4 regions of the Odoribacter sp. N54.MGS-14 genome follow, and region 2 is predicted to be linked to each of the others. Evidence: riboswitches for the same ligand, from Rfam matches in the RefSeq annotation. Region 2 holds a riboswitch; each other region holds the start of a gene.
What was found. A riboswitch is a leader RNA that binds a small molecule or an ion and turns the genes downstream of it on or off. The one in region 2 is predicted to bind cobalamin.

Region 1 (2,203 bases), on a different contig from region 2:
GTCTATAAATTTCATAATATTTATAAAGTCATGGGACCCTGCGGGCACCTGGTTAATTGACAATGAAACAATACACCCAAGGAATAGATCCTATCGGATTGATTATCAATGGTTACATTCTCATCTTCTTCCCTTCTTTATCTTTTGATGGAAGCAAAGCTTCCAATAATTGTCCATCGTCCATTGACATCTGTCCATTATTCTTTTTGCGGGTTTCCGCAAAAAGAATCGACCTTTTATTTTCCCTGCATATACCCCTTTTTCCTGGTAGCCATATCCACCGCTTTATGTCCGGCAGCAAACCGGGCATGTTGGATGAAGAGTTGCTGAACAGTTGGATTTTCTCCCAACCCTTTCAGGTAAAGATTCACTTTATAACCCTGTTTTTCAAGATTTTCCTTCCATTCGCCTGCTATATCATTTTTAGCATGATCTCCGGCAACAAACATCAGGGGGGCCAAAGTCAATGTTTTGGATTTTCCGTTTTTCAATAGCCGCAAAGCGTCTTCGTATTCCGGATACCCTTCTACAGTTCCGACATGATATTCCGGATGTCCTTCCGCTTTCAGCATATAATCGAACATAGCATACGAAGCTGTTGCAGGATCGGGTGTTCCATGGCCCACCAATAATTTTTGTCCACCTCTATCAGCCTGATTCATGGCCTCTGTAATTGCCTTCACAACCACGGCATAATCCTCAGGAGCATACAACAAAGGATTTCCGACACGAATATCTTTAAAATTCAGCGAAAGCCCTTCCACTTCGCGACGCAATTCTTTCATCTCGGTACCTTCGATTATATTCGTAGATTGTATTAAAATATGCGTATAACCTTGTTCATGCAGCTGAATGAGTGCCTGGGTCGGATTCAGGCGTTCTACTCCCCTTTCCTTCAATTTCTTCAGGATAATCCGGGAGGTCCAGGCTTCCCGGACTTCGATACCTGGAAAAGCTTCTTTCATCTTTGCATTGATTGCATCGATTGTCAAAACCCGGGTATCGTCATGAGTGGTACCGAAATGGATGATCAGGATGGCAGCCTTATCCCGCTCTCCTAAATTTCCGAAAAGATCCGATTTTATAAAATTTTCATCGGAATGGGCCATACACACCGGCCCGATAAACAACGCTATTACTAAAAACAAATATTTCATATGATTATCATTTTATTTTCAACGATCCAATATACCTCTTATCCTGCAATTAGTTCGGACTGATCCTGTTATTTGTACCGACACATAACCGATGGCAAATAACCCTAGCGTTACCAGCATACACCATTTTTTCATGAAACGATTAAATTAAGACATTAATAATAACTTTTCTGACCCCGGAAAAGCTTTATTACCTATACAATCATGGCAGGTCTCCTGACTTACCCCAGAAAAGCAACCTTCCCATCCTTACATCCGGACAGTGGTGTAAGACGCTTTTCTACACACAGGGTTCACAGTAGCGGGCACTGTTCCGGATTCCAACCGGATTCCCTTTTAAACAGCAAAGAAAAATACTGTATTACCATAATCGGTTGCAAAGATATATAAAAAAGTTTATAACTAATAAAAACAGTACTAATAAGTTATTCGTTTTTTCATTCTTTTTTACAGGTCGAAGGGTTTGTCTGATAAGTCTAAGTTCTATCTTTCTACAACAATTCCTATAAAAAAGGAACGGTGCCCGTTCAATTAAAACTGTCACTAGTGTTTTTAACTGTGGGCACCGTTAAGTATAAAGCAGGATATTTCGACTTCTTAAATATAACTAGCCGGAAGAATAATTTTCGACCTTATAAACTAACTGAATCTTACAGACAAACTGACATAAAACGAACGACCGGGATTCAAAGTCGAGTAATTACTATTCCAGGGGCGGTCGTCGACTTTGTCGAAAAGATTTTCCACCCCGAACCCCGGTTCCAATACCACCGATTTCAAGTTAAAAGAATGCCGGGTATTCAGATCCCATTGTGAAAAACCGGGAGCAGGATCGTAATAATAGGTCTTAGAGTAGCGCCCTTCCTGAATACGACCGTTAAGGTTGACATTCAGATGATATAATCCCCAGCGGTGTCCCCAGCGGGCATTGGCCGTCCAGACATTTTTCACACTTTTATCGATCGGTTCCTGAGTTGTCTTATCTTCGGTATCCATAAAATGATAACTTCCCCCCACCGAAAAACCGGCTCCGGCATATACATTCA
Region 2 (2,203 bases):
CGATCAGCTCACCCATAAAATAAACCTTCAGATTCAATCTGCGGAGGCTTTCAATGTACTCAGCTCTGGTCATCATAATTAGTGGCGTTTTATTGATTAACAATACAATATTTAAAGAATTATTTCTCTAATCAAAAGACACAAAGGACAACTATCGTATGCTATATAACATACGTCTTTCCCTTTACGGAAACGATAGCGCCAGCCTTTTTAAAAAATAAAAAAGCATCCTTTACACATCCTCCCAAAACGAGGTTATGCCTTCGTGTTTTCCAGGACACACCCGTATCCCTTTTCCCAAAATAATTGTGAAAAACAACGCACATACCCATTGTCCTTATTCCCCAGAACAACTGGCAATTATAGGTCAGGCAGGTCTTCTGACTTGTTCCGGATTTTGCGGCCTTCCCTTCTCCCGGAGGAAAAAGTGACCATAAGAATGCAAAACCCTTTTTAAAGAACATACAGCTGAGGGTACAGTACCGGATTCTCACCGGATTCCCTATTCAACTCATTCCTCCGTGTGAGGATGAGTCACCATGACGACGCAAATGTACCTAAATAAATTTATATTCCTACTTTTTTTCTTTAATTTTTAAATAAAATGAGAAAAATAATTGCAGCAATGAAACAAACCTCTCCTAAAAAATCATAAAATAACACCTCCTTCACCCGAACTTCCTTCTCCTCTCTCAACGTCCGATGAAGTAAAAAATCGATTAAAAACAACGGAATGCATAAAAATAATCGACGATCATCCGGACAACAAAGACCCGCCTCTTATAAAAACAAGAAGTTACAAATTTTTACTCACTGATAATCAACAACAAAACAAAGGAAAAGGGAAAGATTTTATTAAAATTTCAACGGATAAAAGATTTTTTATACTTTTGTCCCATTGAAGTTCTTTACAAGATGTGAATCAGATCGCTCAGGTGCCTCATTACGATGGGGAGAATAGGGAACCGTGTGAAAATCACGGACTGTCGCGCAACTGTAATCACCATAAAAGTTCGGCCAATCATGTCCACTGTCAGCATAAGACGGGAAGGACGGCTAAAACGGTGAAAGTCAGGATACCTGCCTCAGCGAATTGACAATGCTTTCGCGGAATAAAGCCAGAGTCAGCCCTTATCAGACCGACACCCGTCCGGGTAAATATACCCCTGCGTATTCTTTATTTTGTGAAAGCTAAGTTTAAGCCATGCTCAACGGTAACAATCGATGATTAACGAGTAATTATCAATCGGCTACACTTACGAATCTTAAAAGAGATTGCCAGAATAATAAAGCAATTAATAGATGTAAACTGACTTAGCATGAGAAAATCGTTTGAAAAATTCCTGGCGAGACAGGAAGCCTTAGCCCGGCAATACGGCGAAGCATATGAAGAAAAACAACACAACCGCGGCAAACTGACAGCCCGGGAACGAATAGAATTTCTTTTTGATGAAGGCACCTTCGAGGAAGTCGATGCTTATTCTCCATCGGCCACCACCTCTTTCGGTAAAACAGTACGTTCCTATGGAGACGGAGTTATTACCGGATTTGGAAATATAAACGGCAGACAGGTATTTGCCTATTCCCAGGACTTCAATGTTCAGGGAGGATCATTGGGTTCTGTACACGCTGCCAAAATTATAAAAGTACAGGATATGGCCCTGAAAACAGGTTCTCCTGTTGTAGGCCTGATCGATTCGGGAGGAGCGCGCATACAGGAAGGAGTGGCCAGTCTGGCCGGATATGCCGGTATTTTCCGCCGTAATGTACTGGCCTCCGGGGTCATTCCCCAAATATCGGTGATCATGGGTCCGGCAGCAGGCGGCGCCGTTTATTCCCCGGCACTCACCGACTTTATCTTTATGACTGCCGCAACCAGTTATATGTTTGTTACAGGCCCCAATGTCGTTAAACAAGTGTTGAATGAGACCATCTCTCCCGAAGAATTGGGAGGGGCTTCAGTACATGCTGTCAAATCAGGAGTCGCTGATTTTGTTTTCAACGATGACGAGAACACTTTGCGGGGAGTGAAAATGCTGCTTTCCTATCTTCCTTCCAACAATATCGAGAATGCTCCCTATCTGGCCACCGACGATCCGGCGGACCGTATAGAAGAAAGTCTCAGAGACCTTGTTCCCGAAGATCCCGACAAACCTTATGACGTCCGGAATATCATCCGGCTGATCACCGATAAAGGTAAATT
Region 3 (2,203 bases), on a different contig from region 2:
ATCACAAGTCCTGCTTTTACGGGTAAAATAAAGATCCTCCGGACAATTTTCCAAATCAGATGCAACAATCCGAACCTCCTGATTGGGGTATTTATCAATATTCACAACAATATGTTGGCAGGTTTCCGGATAAAACAAATGCAGATCGTAGGTAAAAACATATTTTTCACCCGGCATAGGGAATTTATAAGTACGCAATTTAGGACGTGGTTCGGCCAGATTATCAACTACCCAGCAATTTTCAACCTTACGCCTGTCCTGACGTAAGCAGTAAAACACCTTAGAATTTCCAGCCCACACAATATTGGGAGTTGTATTTTTATCCGAATCGCTGTCCTTCTGATTACTATAGGAATAATACTTCTCTCCATCTGTGGTCAACTGTACCGGAACCGTATCCTGCCTGTTCAGCAGATACAGATTGTGCCGGTAAGCATATATACTGTAACTACTGTCAGGGGAAAACTTTAACCAATAAGGGGATGCCGGAGGATAAAAACGGCAGGCTTGTTCAGGGTCCAGTTTTTTCAGCTCCCGGGTTCTGATATTGTAATGAAAATCCAGTCCTCCCTTGGAAAAAGAAAAACAATACGGATCCCCCTCATCAAATTTCAGCCCTCCCAATCGGAAATCTTTGATATTAAATGATATCCCCGTAGCTTGGGTTAATTTACCGATCATATCTTCCATGTCAAACATTTCCAGTTTTTTTTTACGGACCGGATTGACCAGATAGTATTTAGCACCTCCGGGCGTAATATAATTATACCAAAACATATCTGTCCCGGATATCCAGGAAGGAAATACACTCAAAGAGTGATAATACTTCTTCAGATTTTCTTCCGAATACTTGTAACAATTTTTTAAATCTGCTTTCTGTGCATAAGAAAAAAAAGCACAACAGAAAAAAGCGAAAAAAAGGATCTTTTTCATCATGTTTACATTTTGCGTTCTACTTATTATCATATACACATACTTTCATAAAGGCCAATAAATAAAAGTACATGGTGACCAAAAGTAGTAATCTTTATTTATTCTTTTTATAATTTGGACAAAATTAACAGGATAAAGTGCCTAAAATACTATCTTTGTAGCAGCATCGGTATCCCCGCATGGGAATTTGGGAATTCGGTGAAAACCCGAAGCTGTCCCCGCAGCTGTAAAGTCATTACTGTCATTTTGCAGGTCTTTTCAATGATCCACTGAAACCTGGGCGTTTTGGGAAGGAGAAAAGATGACAAGCCAGAAAACCTGCCGATCATAGCTAATAAACAAATTTCTTTCGGAGGAAAAGAGCATGAAAAAGATTTATTTTTTATCACTGGTATTTACCATCGGTTTTTGTCTGGCCTTAGGTTCCTGTCGTTCAGGTAACCGCAAAAAACAAAACCCTGTCGCTACACAAACAGATCGTTCGAATATTCGTTATGCACAAGGCTTCTGGCTGGAACAACACGAAAATTACCGACTCCTTCATATCAAAGATCCTCAAAGCGAAACCGGTTCGGAATATACCTTCGCCCTAAGACAGCGAGGCACACATCCTGAGCTTCCCCCGCATATACCTGTACTCGATCTGCCGATCCGGGGCGTCATCTGTATGACTTCTTTACAACTCTCTAATTTTATCAAGCTCGGAGCAACTTCTCAAGTCGTGGGAATCAGCAGTACCCGCTTTTTGAATAATGCAACGATCAAACAACAGTTAGCCGAAGGGAAAACTCAGAAAATCGGTATCGAGGGTAATTTCGATGCGGAAATCATTATGAACCTCGCTCCCGACCTGATCCTCATCTCTCCCTTCAAACAAGGGGGCTACGACGCTATGAAAGAAGTAGATATTCCACTAGTCCCTCATTTGGGTTATAAAGAAACGACTCCATTGGGACAAGCCGAGTGGATTAAATTTGTCGGTCTTTTAATCGGAGAGGAAGAAAAGGCGAATAAAATATTCAATGAGATAGAACAAAAATACAATGATCTGAAAAGATTGACAGCCCGGGTCGAACACCGGCCAGTCGTACTCAGCGGTGAAATACACGGAGGAACATGGTATGCCGTAGGAGGACAAAGTTTTCTGGCACAAGTGTTCGAAGATGCCGGAGCCGATTATTTCCTGAAAGACGATCCCCGTTCAGGCGGCGTATATCTCGATTTCGAAACGGTATACAATCAAGCCGACCAGGCAGATTACTGGCGCATC
Region 4 (2,203 bases), on a different contig from region 2:
GCGGTGGTGAAAGAAGTCCTGAATAGTACCGCTTATGAAAACTATACCGTACGGAGCGTCGACTATCGGCAATTCCCTCAGGGAGATCGGTATCATTTTATTTTGACCCCTAAACAACAACCGGGACTCGATATGGCTTTGGATATAGATTTGCAAGGGAATATTATTACGCAATAGAAGAAATAGATTTCCTATTCTCACGGTCTTTCGTTACTTTTGCCGGACATTAAAAAATAGGATGATGGAAGACCGGATACAGCGTGCCGTCGAATTATTCCGGCAAGGCTACAATTGTTCACAGTCGGTATGTGCTGCTTTTGCAGACGAGTATGGTTATACTTTCGAACAGGCATTACGGATGTCGGCTTCGTTCGGTGGAGGGATCGGTCGGATGAGAATGACTTGCGGTGCTGCTTGCGGAATGTTTATATTGGCAGGCCTCGAAACAGGTTGTGTAGAGGGAAAAGATAGGGAAGGGAAAGAAGCGAATTATAGACTGGTACAACAATTGGCAGAGAAATTTGTGAAGCGTAACGGTTCGTTGATCTGCGGTGAATTGTTGGGGGTGACTCCCTCAAGAATCGGGTTCGATCCGGTGCCTGAAGCCCGGACACCCGAATATTATAAAAAACGTCCTTGTCTCAAAACAGTGGAAGAAGCAGCCCGAATTTGGGTGGAATATCTACAAAATGAAAAATCAAAAGTAAAAGACGAAGAATAAAATATCAATGCTGAAAAATATTAACTCGATTAATTTTTGGATTTTTATTTTGGAAAACTTTTAAATGTTTGATTGCTTGATGATTTGAATTTTGTTTTGTAGTTATATGTTGATTATCAATAGTTTGAATGTGCCGGATTCTAGATTAAAAGATTTGTATTGGAAAACTTTGATAATCTGTTACTTTGAAAAAATGTCAGAAAAGTTTCTGAAAATATTTTTCTCTTCGTAAAAAACTTTCTATTTTTGTCTTGATTTCGGTTCTTATCCTAGCGTAGGGATGAGATGAAAAGGGAATCGGGTGAGAATCCCGGACAGTCCCGCTGCTGTAAGCTCCGTAGAGCGGTTTAAACCCGAGAAGAACCACTGCCGTTATTGGCGGGAAGGTTGTTTAAACCGGGAGTAAGTCAGAAGACCTGCCGTAATTATTGTTTTCTGAGGCTTTCGAGGAAAGGCCGGAAAGAAGGATTCGCTTGTCTTTTTTTTGTCCTCTCCTTGCCTTATGAGTTATCGGTTTATGATTAAAAAGTAAAATAATGATTCAGACTGTATTGAAAAGAGATGGCCGTGTAGTTGGCTTTAATGAGGAGAAAATCGTTGCTGCAGTGAGAAGAGCGATGCTGCATACCGATAAAGGAGAAGATATGCAATTGGCACATGAAATTGCCGATCGTATCGCTTGCCGGGGACAGGAGCAGATGAGTGTCGAAGATATTCAAAACTGTGTGGAAATCGAATTGATGAAGAGCCGCCGTAAAGATGTGGCTCAATTATATATTGCTTACCGGAATCAGCGTAGTGTGGCCCGTAAAGCGAAAACCCGGGATATCTTTTTGGAAATCATAGAGACGAAATCGAATGAGGTGACCCGGGAAAATGCCAATATGAATGCGGATACGCCTGCCGGGATGATGATGAAATTTTCCAGTGAAACGACAAAGCCGTTTGTCGACGATTATTTGTTGGTAGAAGAAGTAAAAAATGCCGTTCGGCAAGGATATCTGCACATACACGATAAAGATTATTATCCGACCAAAAGTCTCACCTGCGTACAGCATCCCTTGGATAAGATCCTGAAAAACGGATTCTATGTCGGTCATGGTGAATCCCGTCCGGCAAAACGGATCGAGACGGCTAGCATCCTCGGTTGCATTTCGCTCGAGACGGCTCAGAATGAAATGCATGGCGGACAGGCGATTCCGGCTTTTGATTTTTATCTGGCACCTTATGTGCGGAATAGTTTTATCGAAGAGGTGAAAGTATTGGAAGAGATTACCGGTGAAGATTACAAACACCTGTACCATTTTCCCATCAAAGATTATGTCCGGATTGAGCTGGACGGTTTGAGCGGGGATGAGCGGGTTTTACAACATGCGATCAACCGGACGGTAAGTCGTGTACATCAGTCTATGGAGGCTTTTATCCATAATATGAATACCATTCATAGCCGGGGAGGCAATCAGGTTGTTTTCAGTTCTGTCA

Region 1: another riboswitch for cobalamin. It lies ahead of WS42_RS08530 (sirohydrochlorin cobaltochelatase); the one in region 2 lies ahead of WS42_RS03765 (acyl-CoA carboxylase subunit beta).
Region 3: another riboswitch for cobalamin. It lies ahead of WS42_RS08455 (ABC transporter substrate-binding protein); the one in region 2 lies ahead of WS42_RS03765 (acyl-CoA carboxylase subunit beta).
Region 4: another riboswitch for cobalamin. It lies ahead of WS42_RS00830 (anaerobic ribonucleoside triphosphate reductase); the one in region 2 lies ahead of WS42_RS03765 (acyl-CoA carboxylase subunit beta).

What each region holds. Positions count from the first base shown of each region.
Region 1 is NZ_LARL01000035.1:20,091-22,293, forward strand. Features, by position in the region: gene WS42_RS08530 (sirohydrochlorin cobaltochelatase) at 237-1,157, opposite strand; cobalamin riboswitch at 1,347-1,541, opposite strand; gene WS42_RS08535 (TonB-dependent receptor) at 1,797-2,203, opposite strand, start outside.
Region 2 is NZ_LARL01000010.1:27,526-29,728, forward strand. Features, by position in the region: gene WS42_RS03755 (4-hydroxyphenylacetate 3-hydroxylase family protein) at 1-76, opposite strand, end outside; cobalamin riboswitch at 354-557, opposite strand; cobalamin riboswitch at 917-1,102, shown strand; gene WS42_RS03765 (acyl-CoA carboxylase subunit beta) at 1,320-2,203, shown strand, end outside.
Region 3 is NZ_LARL01000035.1:22-2,224, forward strand. Features, by position in the region: partial or broken gene WS42_RS08450 (DPP IV N-terminal domain-containing protein) at 1-933, opposite strand, end outside; cobalamin riboswitch at 1,084-1,274, shown strand; gene WS42_RS08455 (ABC transporter substrate-binding protein) at 1,298-2,203, shown strand, end outside.
Region 4 is NZ_LARL01000002.1:63,579-65,781, reverse strand. Features, by position in the region: gene WS42_RS00840 (PepSY-like domain-containing protein) at 1-177, shown strand, start outside; gene WS42_RS00835 (C-GCAxxG-C-C family protein) at 242-721, shown strand; cobalamin riboswitch at 963-1,159, shown strand; gene WS42_RS00830 (anaerobic ribonucleoside triphosphate reductase) at 1,258-2,203, shown strand, end outside.